Regions from separate parts of the Sodalis sp. RH22 genome, predicted to be linked through region 2. Evidence: predicted binding sites of a transcription regulator. Region 2 holds the regulator's gene; each other region holds the start of a gene.
What was found. Region 2 encodes PurR, which represses purine synthesis genes. Its sites were predicted from a motif close to CANGCAAACGTTTGCNTG; they were not measured.
Positions count from the first base shown of each region.

Region 1: the regulator PurR is predicted to act here: its motif matches at 1,956-1,973, upstream of purL (phosphoribosylformylglycinamidine synthase).
Region 3: the regulator PurR is predicted to act here: its motif matches at 1,128-1,145, upstream of glyA (serine hydroxymethyltransferase).
Region 4: the regulator PurR is predicted to act here: its motif matches at 1,195-1,212, upstream of carA (glutamine-hydrolyzing carbamoyl-phosphate synthase small subunit).

Region 1 covers NZ_CP178731.1:5,343,764-5,346,897, reverse strand. The annotation lists gene purL (phosphoribosylformylglycinamidine synthase) at 1-1,832, opposite strand, end outside; gene mltF (membrane-bound lytic murein transglycosylase MltF) at 2,056-3,134, shown strand, end outside.
Region 2 covers NZ_CP178731.1:1,102,345-1,105,478, forward strand. The annotation lists gene cfa (cyclopropane fatty acyl phospholipid synthase) at 1-449, opposite strand, end outside; gene purR (HTH-type transcriptional repressor PurR) at 895-1,911, opposite strand; gene ACL2XN_RS05040 (YnhF family membrane protein) at 2,149-2,238, shown strand; gene ACL2XN_RS05045 (NlpC/P60 family protein) at 2,302-3,134, opposite strand, start outside.
Region 3 covers NZ_CP178731.1:5,352,580-5,355,713, forward strand. The annotation lists gene glrR (two-component system response regulator GlrR) at 1-584, shown strand, start outside; gene glnB (nitrogen regulatory protein P-II) at 650-988, shown strand; gene glyA (serine hydroxymethyltransferase) at 1,269-2,522, shown strand; gene csiE (stationary phase inducible protein CsiE) at 2,692-3,134, opposite strand, start outside.
Region 4 covers NZ_CP178731.1:2,884,143-2,887,276, reverse strand. The annotation lists gene dapB (4-hydroxy-tetrahydrodipicolinate reductase) at 148-969, shown strand; gene carA (glutamine-hydrolyzing carbamoyl-phosphate synthase small subunit) at 1,436-2,584, shown strand; gene carB (carbamoyl-phosphate synthase large subunit) at 2,599-3,134, shown strand, end outside.

The sequences.
Region 1 (3,134 bases), 1.6 Mb from region 2:
ATTTTCGGGGTTTTGCCGAGCAGCACGTCCAGCGGCAGATCGATGGGACGGTTGTTGAAATGGCTGTCGTCCAGGCTGAGATGCAGTTCTTCCGTCGCCTCGCCAATCACCGCGAAGGGCGCGCGCTCGCGGCGGCAGATGGCCTCGAAGGCCGCCAGCTGTTCAGGCGCCACCGCCATCACATAACGTTCCTGCGATTCATTGCACCAGACTTCCAGCGGGCTCATGCCGGGCTCGTCGTTGGGAATATCCCGCAGCTGGAAACGCCCGCCGCGATTGCCGTCGCTGACCAGCTCCGGCATGGCGTTGGACAGCCCGCCGGCGCCGACGTCATGGATAAACAAAATAGGATTGTCGTCGCCCATCTGCCAGCAGCGGTCGATCACCTCCTGGCAGCGGCGCTCCATTTCCGGGTTGTCGCGCTGCACCGAGGCGAAGTCGAGATCGGCGTCCGACTGGCCGGACGCCATCGAGGACGCCGCGCCGCCGCCGAGACCGATATTCATCGCCGGGCCGCCCAGCACGATAAGCTTGGCGCCGGGGGTGATCTCTCCTTTCTGCACATGGCCGTCGCGAATATTGCCGAGGCCGCCCGCCAGCATAATGGGCTTATGGTAGCCGCGCAGCTCAACGCCGTTATGGCTGTCGACCCGCTCCTCATAAGTGCGGAAATACCCGGTCAGCGCGGGACGGCCGAACTCATTGTTAAACGCCGCGCCGCCCAGCGGACCGTCGGTCATGATATCCAGCGCGCTGACAATGCGATCCGGCTTGCCGAAATCCTCTTCCCACGGCTGGCCGAAACCGGGAATGCGCAGGTTGGAGACGGAAAAGCCCACCAGGCCGGCCTTGGGCTTGGACCCGCGGCCGGTGGCGCCCTCATCGCGTATCTCGCCGCCGGAGCCGGTGGCGGCGCCGGGCCAGGGTGAAATAGCCGTGGGATGATTATGGGTTTCCACCTTCATCAGGATATGCGCCGCTTCCTGGTGATAATCGTAACGGGCGCTGCCGGGTGCGGCGAAGAAACGTCCCACCGCCGGTCCCTCCATGACCGCGGCATTGTCCTTATAGGCGGACAGGACAAACTCCGGCGTCTGTTCAAAGGTGTTCTTGATCATTTTAAACAGCGACTTCGGCTGTTCCTGGCCGTCGATAATCCAGTCGGCGTTGAAGATTTTATGGCGACAATGCTCGGAGTTGGCCTGGGCGAACATATACAGCTCAACGTCGGTAGGATCGCGGCCCAGGCGGGTAAACGCCTCGAGCAGGTAGTCGATTTCATCCGGCGCCAGCGCCAGCCCCAGCGTCTGGTTGGCCTGCTCCAGGGCGTCGCGGCCGTCCGCGAGCATAGCCACGGTGCGCACCGGCGCGGGCTCGTGATGGGCAAACAGCGCCTGGGCCTGCTCCAGCTCGCTGAAGACGGTTTCCATCATCCGGTCATGCAGCAACGTCCCCAGTTGCCGCCACTGGTCACCGGTCATCGACGCGCCCTGGAAATAAAACGCCAGCCCGCGTTCCAGGCGCTTAACCTGCGCCAGGCCGCAGTTATGGGCGATATCGGTGGCCTTCGACGACCAGGGGGATAATGTGCCGGGACGCGGCGTAACCAGCAGCAGCCGGCCCTGGGGCGCATGTTCGGCGAGAGAGGGGCCATACTTCAGCAGCCGTTGGAGCCGGGCAAGCTCGTCGGCGGAAAGCGGCGCGCTCAGGTCGGCAAAGTGGACATATTCAGCATAGACATCGCTGACCGGAAGCCGGGCATCCTGGCAGCGGGACAATAGCTTGTTGATACGAAATGCCGACAGAGCGGGCGAACCACGCAGTATTTCCATAATAAAAGATCTCTCGTCTTTGAACCGGCGACCAAAGGTGCTCGGGTACGGCTTGCCATGGGGCGCATCTTTAGCGCAGCTTCAGGGGGGAAACGCGCGCCATTATAGAGAATCCCGGCGGCGGACGAAACCGTTTGCGCGGTTATTGTTGCGATTCTTCTTGTTAAAACGTCCCCGCGGCGGGAATGCAATAAATTTGCACCTTGGCGTTTTGTTAAGCAAAATGCTCCGACCCCAGGGAAAAAAAGATAATAACACCGCGATCACAGACCGCGATAAAATCGCCCCGGCGAGAGATAACTATTTGAAGCGTTTTAAATTAAATTATGTCGTGACCGGCGTTATCGCCGTCATGCTGACCTGGGCATTGTGGTTAAACGTCCCCTGGCACAGCATGCAGGACGATAAACTCAGCCAGATAAAAGCCAGGGGAACGCTGCGCGTCAGCACCATCGACGCTCCGCTGAGCTTTTATACCGCCAACAACCAGCAAACCGGTTTCGATTACGAACTGGCGAAGCGTTTCGCCGATTATCTGGGGGTCAGGCTGGTCATCCGCCAGCGCCATACCCTCAATGAACTGTTCGACGATCTGGACAACGACGATGCCGATCTGCTCGCCGCCGGATTGCTCTACAATAACGACCGCCTGCAGCGTTTTACCACCGGCCCCGCCTATTATTACGTTTCCCAGCAACTGGTGTACCGCCTGGGCCAGCCGCGGCCGAAAAACCTCGGCGCCCTGCAGGGCCGGCTGGCCGTCTCCTCCGGGTCGGCGCATATCTCGCTGCTGCGCGGCCTGAAGGAAACAAAATATCCGCAATTGCAATGGGAGGTGTCCTCCGATCTCAGCAGCAAGGCGCTGCTGGAGCAGGTGGCCGAAGGCAAGCTCGACTATACGCTGGTGGATTCGGCGACCGTCGGCCTGCTGCAACGGGTGCATCCGCAGCTGGCCGTGGCCTTCGACGTCAGCGACGAGGAGCCGGTCACCTGGTATCTGCCGCGGCGCAATAGCGACAACCTTTCCGCCGCCCTGCTGGATTTTTTCAGCGGCCAGGAAGCGGACGGCACCATGGCGCGGCTGGAGGAAAAATATCTCGGCCACGTGGGCAGTTTTGATTACGTGGACACCAAGACCTTTTTGACCTCCATCGACGCCACGCTGCCGACGCTGCAAGGGCTGTTCCAGCAATATGCCAAGGAAATCGACTGGAAACTGCTGGCGGCCATCTCCTATCAGGAATCCCATTGGAATCCCCAGGCCGTCTCCCCCACCGGCGTGCGCGGCCTGATGATGTTGAC
Region 2 (3,134 bases):
TCCTCGAGGGTGGTCGCCTGTTTCCAGTAGCCGCAGGAATATTGCATATAGGGATCGAGCATCTTTTCAAACAGATCGTTACCCAAATCGTAATGTTCTTTGCCCACGATCCAGGCCCGCTTGCGCGACTGGAGGTTCATCAGCCGGGCGGCGGCAATGCGTAAGGTATCTTTTAAATGATGCGGAAGTTTATTCTCCAGACCCGCCCTGAGAACACGCTGGAAAAAAATGTCCAGCCGCTCACACTCCCACCAGCCATCCATGTAACTCTCGCCCAATCCCAAAGATCCATCCTGCAATACGCGCTTAAAAAATCCCGGATTCTTGATTCGGATATCAAATGGTCTTGAACCATTGAGTTCAATACCGGCTTCAGAGAGCAATTCATGGACGATACGGTACCAATCATTATCATGAAAGCTCAGGTCTTCAACGCACGAGGAACTCATAGCTTCTCCATCACCTTTCTTCTGCAGTGCCCCGTCAGGAAAAGCACTCACCATGCCTGCGGGCTTTATAAGAATCCACGGTTATCCGTGGTGTCTGAAGTATCACCATCAACAGAGGAATATAAAGTAAACCTTAGACTGCGACTTAGCCGGGCGCTTTATAAAAGGGTGATGTCATGTTGGAAAACACGACATACTTTTATACAAATTTATTAGACAACTCGTTATAATTGTTAACGATATTGAGTATAAGCCTGCATTTTAATTTAGACAATAGCTAACGCGCTAATGTATTTCCCATTATAACTTAATGATTTCTCGCTGAAACAATAACTCTTTGCACAGAGATCATTATATGAAAAATCTTGTGTCCGAGGCGGACGGCGCTTTACATAGCAACAGACCCTGGAGGCGCCAGCCCGTTGCCCGGGCCTGGCGCGTGGCCTTAAGCGGGGAAGGGACCGTCTGCGACCGAACGGCGTTCAATCAGCGACGGATGGACTTCGATGGTTTTGGCGTTCTCGCGTTTGCTGGTAATCCTATCGAGCAGCATGGTAAGCGCCGCCTCGCCCAAATCCTCTTTAGGCTGATGGATGGTGGTCAGCGCCGGGCTGAAAAAGCACGAATTGCGCACGTTGTCGTAGCCGATGATAGAAATATCCTCAGGTACGCTCAGGCCCATTTCATTAATGGCGCACAGTGCGCCCATGGCCATAATGTCGCCGCCGCAGAAGACCGCGGTGGGACGCGGCGTTTGCGCCAGGATTTGTTTCATCGCCAGGTAGCCGGATTCAGGCTCGAAATTGCCTTGCACAATCCAGCGGTCGTTTAACGGGATGCCGGCCTCCGCCATGGCATGCAGATAGCCGCGGTGGCGGCCGCCGCCGGTGTTGCGCGCCAGCTGTCCGGGAATGGCGCCGATGGCGCGATGGCCGCGTTTAAGCAAATATTGCGTCGCCATATAACCGCCGGCAAAGGCGTTATCGATAATGGTGTCGGTAAAATCACGGCGGGCCTCACCCCAATCCATGACCACCATGGGGATATGCTGATATTCCTCAAGCATATCCAGCAGCGTTTCGGGATACTCGGCGCACATCACCAGCAGGCCGTCGACGCGCTTTTGCGCCAGCATCGCCAGATAGGCGCGCTGTTTTTCGAGATCATTGTGCGAATTGCACAATATCAGGGTATAACCGCGAGCAAAGCAATGGTGCTCAATCGCCTCGATAATTTCGGCGAAATAGGGCGCCTCGCTGGTGCTGGCGAGCAGGCCGATGGACTTGGTGCGATTGACCTTCAGGCTGCGCGCCACGGCGCTGGGTGAATAATGCAGTTGTTTAATGGCGTCCAGCACGGCAATTTGAGTGTCTTGCGCAACAAAACGGGTTTTATTGATCACATGCGAAACGGTGGTTGTCGATACATTAGCGCGTTTTGCCACATCTTTAATGGTTGCCATGCCTTTGATACTCCCGTACGCCCTGGCTGGAATAATGTCTGTCGAAGGCGCAAGCACTTTCCGACGCTGTGGAATTAACCGTTAATTTTCGTTCATCCCGCGCCAAAGTGAAAGTGTTAAATGTGGCGGCTACAGGTTGGGAGCAAGCTTTTTCATCGCTGTTATGGCAAACTGACGATAACTGCTCTGCGGGCCGGTGGATAAGGCCGGCGCCCTGGTTTACGTTAAGGAGATAGAATGGACAGCGATTTAAAAATGTCGTTACTGACCACGGTGTTCTCGCTGCTGGTGATTATTGTCTTCAGCTTTACCGCCGTCATGAACTGACACCCTCTCGGTTCAGATATAAAAAAGAGGAGCCTTGGCTCCTCTTTTTTTTCCGGCGCGCCTTCAGCGGATATTTTTCGGCGTGACCACCCGGCGGGCGCCCACGTAATGATCCTGCCAATAATCCTCACTCAGATAGCTGATACGGATATCGCTGCCGGTGCGGGGCGACTGGATAAAGCGACCATTGCCAAGATAGACGCCGACGTGATCCGCCGCGCCGCGATTGGAAATATGGAAAAAGACCAGGTCGCCGCTTTCCAGCTCGTCTTTCTTAACCGGCGCTGCGTCGCGCAGGTGGTACATTTCGTTGGCTGTGCGCGGCATATGGATGCGTACCACATCCTTGTAGGCATAATAAATCAGGCCGCTGCAGTCAAAGCCGGTATTAGGCGACATGCCGCCCCAACGGTAAGGCTTGCCCATTTGGGAGAGGAGTTTATTCATGGCGGTAAGCTTGGCGGTCTGGTAGCGTTTCTTATGGCTCTCGCTCATCTTTATCGGCTGATCGTTGGCCACCAGTTCTACCGCCGCCTGATCTTTTATCATCCGGTGCCGGCCGTAACCTTTTTTATAGCCTTTTTTCGGCGGAGTGAAGGAGGCTATTTTTTTCGTCGCCGTGGTTTTTGATGCCTTGGCAAGAGGGGAGGTTTTGCTTTTCTTCGCGCCGGTTTTCGCCACCGCGGGTTCCAAAGGCCGTTTCACGCCGGCTTTTTCATGCGCCGGTTCCGGCGATTTTTTAATGCTGGCTTTTTCACTGACGGCGGGCGCGCTGGCGACAGGTTTGCTTTTCTTGGCTATTTTTACCGGTTTGCGTTTGCGCCGGTCGCCGGTTTTTGCCGCCGCTGCCTGGGATTTGCGCTGATCGGCATTGACGCCGGCGCTCGGCGCGGCAT
Region 3 (3,134 bases), 1.6 Mb from region 2:
TCCTGCAGGAGCGCAAAGTTCGCCCGCTGGGCAGCAATTGGGATGTGGATATCGACGTCAGGATCATTTCCGCCACCCACCGCGATCTGCCCAAGGTGATGGCCGCAGGCGGGTTTCGCGAAGATTTGTATTACCGCCTGAATGTGGTCAGCCTGAAATTGCCGGCGCTGCATGAGCGTGCCGAGGATATCCCGGTGCTGGCCAATCATTTGCTGCGGGCGGCGGCGCTGCGCCATAAGCCGTTTGTACGCAGCTTTTCCACCGATGCCATGAAACGGCTGATGGCGGCCAGTTGGCCTGGCAATGTACGTCAGCTGGTTAACGTGATAGAACAGTGTGTGGCCCTGACGTCGGCCCCGGTCATCAGCGAAGCGCTGGTGGAGCAGGCGCTGGAGGGGGAAAATACCGTCTTGCCGACGTTTGTTGAGGCCAGATTGCAATTTGAATTACATTATCTGCGTAAATTATTGCAGATCACCAAAGGTAACGTTACTCAGGCGGCGCGTATGGCCGGACGTAACCGCACTGAATTTTATAAGCTTTTGTCTCGTCACGAGCTGGACGCTAACGACTTTAAAGCCTAAGTTGGCTCTCTTTTTATCCATGCTGCGCGGCCGGCGTCGCCGGGCTGCCTGAAAAAGGTTTTACGATGAAAAAAATCGATGCAATTATCAAACCGTTCAAACTGGACGATGTGCGCGAGGCGTTGGCGGAAGTCGGCATCACCGGCATGACCGTCACCGAGGTGAAAGGTTTCGGGCGCCAGAAAGGCCATACCGAGCTTTATCGCGGCGCGGAATATATGGTGGATTTTTTGCCCAAGGTAAAAATCGAGCTGGTGGTGGCCGATGATATCGTCGACAGCTGCGTCGATACCATCATGCATACCGCCCAGACCGGTAAAATCGGCGACGGTAAAATCTTTGTTTTCGACGTTGCGCGCGTTGTGCGTATCCGCACCGGCGAGCAGGACGAAGAAGCGATCTGACGCCCGCCGTTATTCCCGCGCCCGCGGCATATACCGCTGGGCGGGGAGTCCCGTGGTCATGAAAAAATTCCCCGCCGGCATGAAAAAAAATCCCAATCCCCTTGCGACCCGCGCGTGCCCGCCCTTATGGGCGCGCGGCGACGGAATCGTTTGCTTAAAAACCAGCGCGGGCCCTATCGGAGCAGGGGCAAAAAAGTTTACACTATCGCCATAGCGTCAACGGATTCTTACAATCTTTTTTTTCACCCCACAGCGATGCCAGCTGAGCCAGGAGAAGCGGATGTTAAAGCGTGATATGAACATTGCAGATTATGATGCCGAATTATGGCAGGCAATGGAGCAGGAAGTGGTGCGCCAGGAAGAGCACATTGAACTGATTGCCTCGGAAAACTACACCAGTCCGCGCGTCATGCAGGCTCAAGGCTCCCAGTTGACCAATAAATATGCCGAAGGTTATCCGGGCAAGCGTTATTACGGCGGCTGCGAATTTGTCGATATCGTCGAGCAGTTGGCCATCGATCGCGCCAAGGAGCTGTTCGGCGCCGATTATGCCAACGTGCAGCCGCATTCCGGCTCGCAGGCCAACTTTGCCGTCTATACCGCGCTGTTGCAGCCCGGCGATACGGTGCTGGGCATGAACCTGGCCCACGGCGGTCACCTGACCCATGGTTCGCCGGTTAACTTTTCCGGCAAACTGTATAACATCATTCCTTACGGCATTGATGAGAGCGGCCATATCGATTACGCGGAGCTGGCGCAATTGGCCGAAACGCATAAGCCGAAGATGATTATCGGCGGTTTTTCCGCCTATTCCGGTATTGTCGATTGGGCTAAGATGCGTGAAATCGCCGATAAAGTGGGCGCTTACCTGTTTGTCGACATGGCCCATGTGGCCGGCCTGGTCGCCGCCGATGTCTATCCGAACCCGGTGCCTCACGCGCATGTGGTGACCACCACGACCCATAAAACCCTGGCCGGTCCGCGCGGCGGCCTGATCCTGGCCAAGGGCGGCAGCGAAGAACTGTATAAGAAGCTCAATTCCGCCGTTTTCCCGGGCGGGCAGGGCGGGCCGTTGATGCATGTGATCGCCGGCAAGGCGGTGGCGCTGAAAGAAGCGATGGAGCCGGCGTTCCGTATTTACCAGCAGCAGGTGGCGAAGAACGCCAAGGCCATGGTGGCGGTGTTCCTGGAACGCGGCTACAACATTGTTTCCGGCGGTACCGATAACCATCTGTTCCTGCTGGACCTGGTGGACAAAAACCTGACCGGTAAAGAAGCCGATGCCGCGCTCGGACGGGCGAATATCACCGTGAACAAGAACGCCGTGCCAAACGATCCTAAAAGTCCGTTTGTCACCTCCGGTATCCGTATCGGCACGCCGGCGGTCACCCGGCGCGGTTTCGGCGAGCAGGAGGTGCGCGAGCTGGCCGGCTGGATTTGCGATATTCTGGACAGCATCCATGACGAAGCGGTTATCGAGCGCACTAAAAAGAAAGTGCTGGATATCTGCGCGCGCTATCCGGTTTATGCCTGATAGCCCCCCAGGCCCGCGCTCACGTTGATACGTCTGGTTTGAATATCGTGTTGGCGGGCCTATCGTGCCATGGGGCGCCCGGGCGGGCGTGAAAACCACGCCCGATTCGGCCCCCCATCGGCACGCATTCCCTTTAACGCGTCTGCTTTGCGTTCGGTGTGAATCTGTCTCAGCAGTTGCCGGCCGTGCCCGGGGTTTCCAAAAGCTGGCGGATGCGCTCTTGCTGGCTTTGCGCCAGCGGCAGGCGCACCAGCATCAACGGCGGGGAAAACAGCGGCAGCGGCATGGCGAACGAGGTCACCACCAGAACGGTGTTTTTCGGCGCGCCTTGCGCCTGGAATTCCGCCAGCGCCTGGAATTTAATATTCAGGGGCAGCAGGGTTAACTCGCGAATCTGCAGCTCCAGCAACTTCTCCTGCTCGCCGCCGCTTTTGGTCAGGATCACCACCTGTTTTTCCTGCAAATCATTGTCCTGCATCAGCCAGGCGCCAAAAATGACCGCAATCAATCCCATCTCTTCGCGTGAAAAACGAATGCGATAGGCGGCCTCAAACGGCATAACCGCCGTCTTGGCGGTGCGCAGCAGCCGCGGGTATTTCTCCTCCACCTCCA
Region 4 (3,134 bases), 1.8 Mb from region 2:
GGCCGCACCCGGCCCGGTCCATTGCCGTGACTGATGAAAGCCGGCTTCTGACATATAATGCTAATTCCAGGGGAAATCCGCTGGCGGCAATCCGGGACGGCGGTTACCCTAAACTGATTTTATCATGCCAACCAACAGAGAGTGTCTATGAGCGTAACACCAGTTCGCATCGCCATCGCCGGTGCGGGCGGCCGTATGGGCCGCCAACTGATCCAGGCGGTAATGCAATCGGAACAGGCGTGCCTGGGGGCGGCGCTCGAGCGCGCCGGCTCAAGCCTGATTGGCGCGGACGCGGGGGAGTTGGCCGGGCAGGGCGCGTTGGGGATAAGGGTCGGCGACAGCCTGGAAGCCATTAAAGATGACTTTGATATCTTTATCGATTTTACCCGGCCGGAAGGCACCCTGACGCATATGGAATTTTGTCGGCTGCATGGCAAAGGCATGATTATCGGCACTACCGGTTTTGACGAGGGGCAGAAGGCGCGAATCGGGCAAGCCGCCGGGCAGATCGGCATTGTCTTTGCCGCTAATTTCAGCGTGGGGGTCAACGTTATGCTGAAATTACTGGATAAGGCCGCCAGGGTGATGGGCGACTATTGCGACATCGAGATCATCGAGGCGCACCACCGTCACAAGGTGGACGCGCCTTCTGGCACCGCGCTTGCCATGGGGGAAACCATCGCCGGGGCGCTGGGCCGCAACCTCAAGGACTGCGCCGTATACAGTCGCGAGGGCCATACCGGCGAGCGTGTGCCCCATTCCATCGGCTTCGCCGCCATACGCGCCGGGGACATTGTCGGCGAACATACCGCGATGTTTGCCGATAACGGCGAACGTATTGAGATTACCCATAAGGCTTCCAGCCGCATGACCTTTGCCAATGGCGCGGTCAGGGCGGCAATATGGCTGAAAGCGCAGAAAGCGGGCCTTTATACCATGGCGGATGTGCTGGATCTGGCAAGTTTATAACTCTATTTTTTACCGCCACCTGAAGTCTGCCATTTTATCACTCTGATTAAATAGAGATAATTTTATTTTATTGGAATTATCTCTAAAAAAATCGCTTTCAATGGAAATGGAAGGCCAAATGGCTTTAAGTTTGGCTTTCAGCGGTTATTTTTCTTGGTGATTGCCATTCTGGGCTGATTATTGCGCTTTCGCGCCTGCGCCGGTTCCTTTTAACAAATTTCTGTCCACGCAACCGGTTACTCATGCCCTAAATGAGTGCTTTTTAGCGGTTTCAAGGTGTGTAACCGGCTTAATTGCCATTATTTAGTAAAAAACATCAGCCCGGGGTGGACAAATGACCAGCTCATCATTAAAATGCGCCCAATTTGCCGAAAATCTACCTTGAAGGTGTTTTTTGCATTGATTAAGATCGTTAAATCTGAATTAATATGCAAATACAATGACTGAATATTCCTTGGAGGGTGTTTTGATAAAGTCAGCGCTGTTGGTTCTGGAAGACGGAACCCAATTCCACGGTCGGGCCATTGGGGCAGCGGGAACGGCAGTGGGGGAAGTGGTCTTCAATACATCGATGACCGGCTATCAAGAAATCCTCACCGATCCTTCCTATTCCCGCCAAATCGTTACTCTCACTTATCCCCATATCGGCAATGTCGGCACCAACGAAGCAGATGAAGAATCGTCCCGCATCCAGGCCCAAGGGTTGGTCATACGCGATTTGCCGCTTATCGCCAGTAATTTTCGCAGTACCGGTTCCCTGTCGGACTACCTCAAGCAAAATAATATCGTCGGTATCGCCGATATCGATACCCGCAAACTTACCCGCCTATTGCGCGAAAAAGGCGCCCAGAACGGCTGCATTATCGCCGGCGACGCGCCTGACGCGGCGCTGGCCTTGCAAAAAGCGCGCGAATTCCCGGGACTGAAGGGCATGGATCTGGCCAGGGAAGTCAGCACCGCCGAGCAATACAGCTGGACCCAGGGCAGTTGGGCATTGCATGCCGGCCTGCCTGCGCCGGCCGCGCCGGACGCGCTGCCCTACCATGTGGTGGCGTACGATTTCGGCATCAAACGCAATATCATGCGTATGCTGGTGGATCGCGGCTGCCGCCTGACGGTGGTGCCGGCGCAGACGCCGGCCGACGTCGTCCTGGCGATGGATCCCGACGGCATCTTCCTCGCCAACGGCCCGGGCGATCCCGAACCCTGCGATTACGCCATCGCCGCCATCAAAACCTTTCTCGAGACCGAGACGCCGATCTTCGGCATCTGTCTCGGCCACCAACTGCTGGCCCTGGCCAGCGGCGCCAAGACCGTCAAAATGAAGTTCGGCCACCACGGCGGCAACCACCCGGTAAAGGATATTGACGCCAACCGGGTCATGATTACCGCCCAGAACCACGGTTTTGCGGTGGATGAAACCACGCTGCCGGCGAATCTGCGCGTAACGCATACCTCGCTGTTCGACGGTTCGTTACAGGGATTGCACCGCACGGATAAGCCGGCGTTCTGTTTCCAGGGGCATCCGGAAGCCAGCCCCGGCCCGCATGACGCCGCGCCGCTGTTCGACCATTTTATCGAGTTGATCAAGACTTACCGTTCCCAGGCAAAATAATCAGGAGCAAGACCATGCCAAAACGTACAGATATATCCAGTATCCTGATTCTGGGCGCCGGCCCGATTGTCATCGGCCAGGCGTGCGAGTTCGATTACTCCGGCGCGCAGGCGTGCAAGGCCCTGCGTGAGGAAGGCTACCGCGTGGTGCTGGTGAACTCCAACCCGGCCACCATCATGACCGATCCCGATATGGCGGATGCCACTTATATCGAGCCTATCCATTGGGAAGTGGTGCGTAAAATCATCGAAAAAGAACGCCCCGACGCCATCCTGCCGACCATGGGCGGGCAAACCGCGCTGAACTGCGCGCTGGACCTGGAGCGCGAAGGCGTTCTGGCGGAGTTCGGCGTCACCATGATTGGCGCCACCGCCGATGCCATCGACAAAGCGGAAGACCGGCAGCGTTTTGATAAGGCGATGAAAAAAATCGGTCTTGAGACCGCGCGCTCCGGTTTTGCCCACAATATGGAAGAGGCGCTGGCGGTGGCGGCGGACGTGGGTTTCCCCTGCATTATCCGTCCGTCGTTTACCATGGGCGGGTCGGGCGG